Regions from separate parts of the Ralstonia sp. GX3-BWBA genome, predicted to be linked through region 2. Evidence: predicted binding sites of a transcription regulator. Region 2 holds the regulator's gene; each other region holds the start of a gene.
The links. The regulator FNR, encoded in region 2, switches genes on or off when oxygen is low (the NO sensors DNR and NnrR bind a similar motif). The targets are predictions, from matches to a motif close to TTGATNNNNATCAA.

Region 1: a site for FNR is predicted at 1,219-1,232, ahead of DOD19_RS23580 (DUF2249 domain-containing protein). Genes of this name have one in related genera too.
Region 3: a site for FNR is predicted at 1,062-1,075, ahead of DOD19_RS00275 (OmpW family protein). Genes of this name have one in related genera too.

The regions. Positions count from the first base shown of each region.
Region 1 covers NZ_QMKS01000024.1:201,855-204,121, forward strand. The annotation lists gene nirK (copper-containing nitrite reductase) at 1-1,040, opposite strand, end outside; gene DOD19_RS23580 (DUF2249 domain-containing protein) at 1,313-1,603, shown strand; gene DOD19_RS23585 (nitric-oxide reductase large subunit) at 1,636-2,267, shown strand, end outside.
Region 2 covers NZ_QMKS01000009.1:198,980-201,246, forward strand. The annotation lists gene DOD19_RS08435 (sulfite exporter TauE/SafE family protein) at 189-932, opposite strand; gene fnr (fumarate/nitrate reduction transcriptional regulator Fnr) at 1,114-1,842, shown strand; gene DOD19_RS08445 (hypothetical protein) at 1,864-2,118, opposite strand; gene DOD19_RS08450 (FixH family protein) at 2,115-2,267, opposite strand, start outside.
Region 3 covers NZ_QMKS01000001.1:41,185-43,451, forward strand. The annotation lists gene DOD19_RS00270 (deoxyguanosinetriphosphate triphosphohydrolase) at 1-98, shown strand, start outside; gene DOD19_RS00275 (OmpW family protein) at 317-991, opposite strand; gene DOD19_RS00280 (transposase) at 1,241-1,966, shown strand; gene DOD19_RS00285 (glutamate synthase-related protein) at 2,231-2,267, shown strand, end outside.

The sequences.
Region 1 (2,267 bases), on a different contig from region 2:
CCGGAATAGACGAGCTTGTTCTCCGGGCCATCCACCTTGAGGATCGCCATGGCGCCCTTGTTGAAGGCACGGAAGATCGAGTGGTCGACCAGCACATAGCTGCCAGGCACGCGCGCGGTGAACTTCACAACCGCCGCGCCACCCGCCGGGATCAACGTGGTCTGCACGTTCTTCTGCACGTTGGTGCCGCCCTCGTAGCGCACCTGGTCGAAGATGGCGCCAATTACGTGGAAGCTTGAGACCAGATTGGGCCCGCCGTTGCCAACGAAGATGCGCACCGTTTCACCTACCTTGGCGTGCAGCGCCTTGTCACCGGTGAGCGCACCTTCGGCACCGTTGAACAGCACGTAGCTCGGGCGTTCGTCGATGGCCTTTTCCATGTCGAACGGCTGCAGGCCCTTCTCGCGGTACTTGCCGGCCGTGTAGAAATCGCCCTGCATGACGTAGTACTCGTGATCAACCTTGGGCAGGCCTTCGGGCGGCTCGACCAGGATCAGGCCGTACATGCCATTGGCGATATGCATGCCCACCGGCGCCGTGGCGCAGTGGTAGACGTAGATGCCCTCGTTGAGCGCCTTGAAGGTGAATTGCGATTCATGGCCCGGTGCGGTAAAGCTCGATGCTGCGCCGCCGCCCGGCCCGGTCACGCCGTGCAGGTCAATGTTGTGCGGCATCTTGCTGCTCGGGTGGTTCTTGAGGTGGAACTCCACCGTGTCGCCCTGCCGCACGCGGATGAAGCTGCCGGGAACGGTGCCGCCGAACGTCCAGAAGGTGTAGCTGACGCCTTCGGAGATCTGCATTTCCTTCTCGACCACTTCCAGCTCCACGATGACCTTGGCTGGATAGTTCCGGTGGACCGCCGGTGGCACAAGCGGCGGACTCGTAAGGACGGCGTGGATCGGCTCGCCGCGCGGCGGCCCGAAGTCACCCGGCAACTTGGTGCTGGCGGCGCGGGCCGCGGTGCCCGCAAGCAGTGCGCCCAGCACCACAGAAATCAAGCCCGCGCGCATCAGGCTGCGGACGGTGTGAAGACGGCTCATTTTTTCCCCCGTGTATCGGTCTGGTGTCGTCCGCTCCACGTTAGGCCCCGGCGGCCATTAGGGCTTTGATACAGCGCAAACGAAAACCGACCCCGTCCGGCACATCCACCCCACCGCGTGGCACGCAAGCCCAGTCGTGGCGTGATTTGCCACATCAAGATACCCATAAAACAAGCATCTGATATACATCAATAACGCCGGAGATTCCGCTCACTAATATAGTTGCATCCTTAATGCATCTTTTTGATGCGACACCCACAGAGGGAATCCCCATGACACAGTCCGCCTCCACCATCCAGCTCGACCTCCGTGTGCTGGCGCCGCGCGAGCGCCATCCGCTGATCTTCTCCGCCTTCGGGGAACTCGGCATCGGCCAGAGCCTGGAGCTGATCAACGATCACGATCCGCGCCCGCTGCAGTCGCAGTTTCAAGTCGAGCGCCCGGGCCAGTTTTCCTGGGACTACCTTGAGCGCGGCCCCGCTACGTGGCGCGTTGCCATCACCAAGGTGGCATCTGCCGCCAGCGCCGGCCACTGCTGTGGTGGCTGCGGTGGTGGCGCCTGAATTTCCGATCGCATCCTGCAAGGAACCTTGTCATGAAAAACAACCAAAGGCTGTGGCGGTGGCTAGGCCTGATCTTCATCCTGTCGTTCGGAGCATTGGGCTATCTGGGCCGGCAGATCTATCTGGCAGCGCCGCCGATTCCGCATGCTGTTGTCACCTCTGTGGGCGAGGTGCTCTTTACCGGCGAACAAATCCAGCGCGGCCAAGAAGCCTGGCTGGCAGCCGGCGGCCAGCAGCTTGGCACCGTCTGGGGCCACGGCAGCTACGTTGCGCCTGACTGGTCTGCCGATTGGCTTCACCGTGAAGCCACGGCGCTGCAAGCCATCCGCGCGCATCAGCAGTTCGATACCGATGCGCCGTTGACGACCGTGCAGCAAGCCGCCGTCGACGCCAGCGTGAAGGAAGAAATGCGCCGCAATACGTACGACGCAAATCACGACATCCTGACCGTGTCGCGCGAGCGCGCAGAGGCAATCCGCGGTGTGGCGCAACACTTCGAGGCCCTGTTCGGCACCGATCCGTCGCTGGCAACGTTGCGTGATCAATACGCCATGGCCACCGGTGTGCTGCCGGAGGCGGCCGATCGCGAAGCCCTGGCGGCGTTCTTCTTCTGGACGTCGTGGGCCGCCGCTGCCGACCGCCCGGGCGAGACCGACATCTCGTA
Region 2 (2,267 bases):
ATCGACTGTCCAGGGTGACTCTACCGCTGGATGGCATCGCTTGGCGCCGCGCTTGGGATTGTTGATTTGCGCGGGTGGCGAATCGAATTGTTGTCGATTGTAGGGCAATTTCCAGCGACGCCGCAACCGGGAAGATGCCCTAGCCACCCATCCCAGGCCGGATGGCAATTTCCGCGCGCCTTAAACACCTACAGCACTAGACAGAATCCGTGTGCGTTAAGCATCTCTGGCAACCAGATTGCGTGAACCAGCCCCCAGACCCCAAATCCGGCGATGGCGATGCCGGCCGCGCCCCGCGCCCATCGCTGGCGCGACAGTCCGCGCAGCCACCCAGCCAGACCAGACATCATCAGCAGGTTGGGCAGCGTACCGGCACCAAAAGCGAGCATGACCACGGCCCCGGAGGCGGCGTTGCCCGCCAACAACGCCACAGCCAATGCGCCGTAGACCATGCCACACGGCACCAGCCCCCAGGCCATGCCAGTGAGATAGCGGCGTAGTAACGGCGGCTGACGTTGCAGCCGACTTCCCAGCGTGGCGGCCCCTCGAGACAGGCCACCTGCCACGCGGCCAAGCAAGCGCTCAAGCCACACACTGCGCCACGCATCCCCAGCGGAACGAACAAGCAGCAAAACCCCGTAGGCGACCAGCAATGCGCTAGCGAAGGCAAACAAGCCGCGTTGAATCGGCAGCCATTGCTGGCGCCAGACGGTCGCGCCCATCGCGCCCATGATTGCGCCCAGCAACGCATAGGTGGTCAGCCGGCCGGCATGCATGACGATCTGCTCAAACCATAGCCGGCGGCGGGACACGATCCGCACCGCCACAGCTCCACGCTCGGCCGCGAGTGCGATACCGCTGCACATCGCCAGACAATGCACACCACCGAGCAATGCAATCAGGAAAACGCTCAGAAGCGCTGCGGCACTCATCTTTCTGACGCTCTCTTGATATGGACCAAGGTTTTCGTTTTACTGTTGCGAACTAAGCGTAATCGACGCCTTTTGCCGCATCGGAAATGTCCGAGGACAAGAAGGTCGCCGTTATAATAAGCTGCAGCAGCATCACAAGAATTACTCATTTCACTTTCCCGAAATTCAGTCGCCCCCACCCGTGCTCACTCGAATTGCACTTACCGATCAAGCCTCGCGTTGCTCCACCTGCGTACTAGGGCAAATCTGCCTGCCGGTGGGAATGAACTCGGACGACGTGCGCAAGATGGACGATTTGGTCAGCGAGCGCATCCGAATTAAGAAGGGGCAATCGCTCTATTCCTTGGGTGAGCCGCTGGAAGCGGTTTATGGCATTCGTTTCGGCACGCTCAAAACCCATCTGACGCTTGAAGACGGTCGACACCAGATCACGGGGTTCCACCTGCCGGGTGAAATCGTCGGGCTCGATGGCATTGGCGACATGCGCCACGTGTCGGACGCCACCGCGCTCGAAGATACCGAAGTCTGCGTGGTGCGCTACGACGAGTTGCAGCACCTTTCGCGCCGGCTGCCTTCGCTGCAGCATCAGTTCCTGCGCATCATGAGCAAGGAGATTTCGCAGGATCATCTGATGCTGCTCACGCTGGGCTCCATGCGTGCGGAGGAGCGTCTCGCAGCGTTCCTACTAAACCTCTCGAAGCGTTCGGCCCAGCGTGGATATTCGTCGACCGAGTTTGTCCTGCGGATGAGCCGCGAAGAACTCGGCAGCTATCTTGGCCTGAAGCTCGAAACGGTCAGCCGCCTGTTCTCGCGCTTTGCCGAAGCGGGTCTCATCCAGATCCGCCAACGCCACGTCAAGCTGATCGACCTGGCCGGCCTGCGCCAGGTCATGAGCGGTCAGGCGGCCTAAGCTGCCCTCCATGTCGCTCGCTCAGACGAGCGGGTGTTCATGCGCTTCCAGCTTGCCAATGCCCGGTGACACATAGAGCGTCAGCGCGCTCGACAATCCGCACAACAACCAGAACACAAAGAACGACACGGTGTAGACCGCTTGGGTCGACACCGTGATCTGCTCGCCGAAAAAACGCAGGTCTGCGGGGTCGACCACCGCGAAGACCACCAGCTCAGCCAGCGCGGCCGACAGAAATGCCGGCCACAGAATCCACATCAGCAATCGACGCTTCATCGGGCCTCCGTGTGAATGGCATGCGCCGGCGTCACGACCGTCTTTTCAACGACCAAACCGCGCCGCACGACGTTGTCATGAATAACAGCATCGGGATGCGACACCGCCAGCCAGATTGTGACGCCGCAGCCGACCATGGCGACGAACGG
Region 3 (2,267 bases), on a different contig from region 2:
AAGAGCAGCCGCGCTGGATTGCGCATTACATCGCTGGCATGACGGATCGTTACGCCATCAAGGAGCATCGCCGCATCTTTGCCGTGGATGCGGTTTGAGTAACGGCAGTAACGGTCGAGCCGCTATCCGATCGCCTGGCTCCCAAGCGATCTGAAACCAGATCAAAATCAAACGCCCAAAAAAAATGCCCGGCCGCCCCAACGCATGCCGGGCCGAACGCGCCAACCACCGCCGACGAGCGCCCCCGCCGTCGACGGCCCCTGCGGCACGTCGGTAAAAGTCGATCAGGACAGTGTCAGTTCGCTGATCGCCTCCCTTAAAAGCGATAACCCAGGCCGACGCCCAGCAGCCATGGGTCAACCTTGACCTTGCTGATGGTCTGGCCGGCCATCTTCACGTCGGCGCTGATCCAGGTCTTCTTCAGGTCGACGTTGAAGTAGAGGCGTTCGGTCAGGCGATAGTCGAAGCCGACCTGCAGCGCGGGGCCGAAGCTGTTCTTGCTCAGGTCCAGCGAACCAACGCCGGGCACCTGCAGATTTACATTCGAGATGCGCGTGTAGTTGATGCCAGCGCCCACGTACGGCTTGAAGCGCGACTCGGGCGTGAAGTGGTACTGCATCGTCAGGATGGGCGGCAAGTGGCGGAAACTGCCGATCTTGGTCGGGCCGCCCAGCGCGCTTTGCATGACCGTGACGTCCTGTTGTTGCGGGTAGGTCAGGATCAGTTCGGCCGCGAGGTGTGGCGTAAAGAAGTACGAGATGTCCAGCTCGGGCAGGACCTTGTTGTTGATCTGAATGGCGTCAGCCGGAATGGCCAGTGCGGGCACCGCGTCGGATTTGTTGGCGGCTGTCAGATTGACGGCGCGCAGACGCACCATCCAGTTGCCGGTGGCCGGCGCCAAATCCGTGCTCTGCGCAAAGGCGGTCTGGCTGAATCCGGCGGCAAGCATTCCGGCGGCTACAGCAACAGCGGCTAGGCGGTGAAAAGCCATGAATCGCTCCCTCTCGTGTCGTCTCGTGATGTGATGGGAGCCAGTCTCGCGGGGAAGTCGCTTGGCCGGTTTGCTCGGGATCAAGTTCTCCCTGTCGTCGATAGCGCGTAGGGCCACCGATTTGACGGCACGCAAACTCTGCCGTCGCCCCTCGATGACAACCGGCATGCAAGCGTTTGCCCACTGAAAAGTGGGGACAGATTCGTCGGCTTCGGGCTACGATGGCGCTTTTCGCCGCATGTCTTTTCCATGGCCCGCCTGCCTCGCCTCAGTCCCACCGATGTCCCTGTGCACGTGTTGCAGCGCGGCAACAACCGCCAGATCGTTTTTCGCGGCGACGACGACTACGCGTTCTATCTCGATACGTTGCGCATGGCCGCACGCGAGCACGACTTCGCCGTCCATGGTTTCTCGCTGATGCCGAATCACGTGCATCTGGTGGGAACGCCCAAGGTGGCGGACAGCCTTTCGCGCACGCTGCAGGCGGTCGGACGGCGCTATACGCGGTACTTCAACGCCGCCGCTGATCGCAGCGGAACGCTATGGGAAGGGCGTTTCCGCTCGACCGTACTGGACCCGGCCGAATGGGTGCTGCCGATACTGTTGTATGTGGAATCCAACGCGGTGCGCGCAGGCCTGGTTAGCACGCCGGAAGACGACCGATGGAGCACGTATCGGCATCATGTGGGCATTCAATCCATTCCGTGGGTGAGTGACCACTATTGCTACTGGCGTCTTGGCAACACGCCTTTCGAGCGCCAATCGCGCTATCGAACGTTGTGGCATGAAGGTCTGGGTTCAGACCAGCTTGCGAAGATTCGCCAGCATGTGCACAGCGGCTGGCCACTCGGAAACGAGGCGTTTCTCGCGACACTGGCGCGCGCCGGTGGCCGCCGCGTTGCGCCCCTGCCGAAGGGGCGACCGCCTCGCCAACCCGCAGAAGTGGGCGCGGAGGACAGCGCGCGCACTGAATAGTAGGGTGGCGGGGCCGTCACGCACAGCCTCATCACTGCGCTCGAATTTAATCTGTCCCCATTAATAAACCCGCACTGTTGTCGTGCATTTATTAATTTACTCCGACCCCATTTAAAAACTTTTGCCTGTTACAGGCTGCTCTTTTATATTCGTTCCACCCCGCATTCATGGTGCGGCGCGCCATTGCTTGTCTGCCACCGCATCCGCACGATCGCGAGGGCCTTCTACGACGGCGCGAAGTACCCACAACCTCGGAAGATCGCCGTGGAACAACATTCCTTCCCCGCCGCACCGTCGGCCC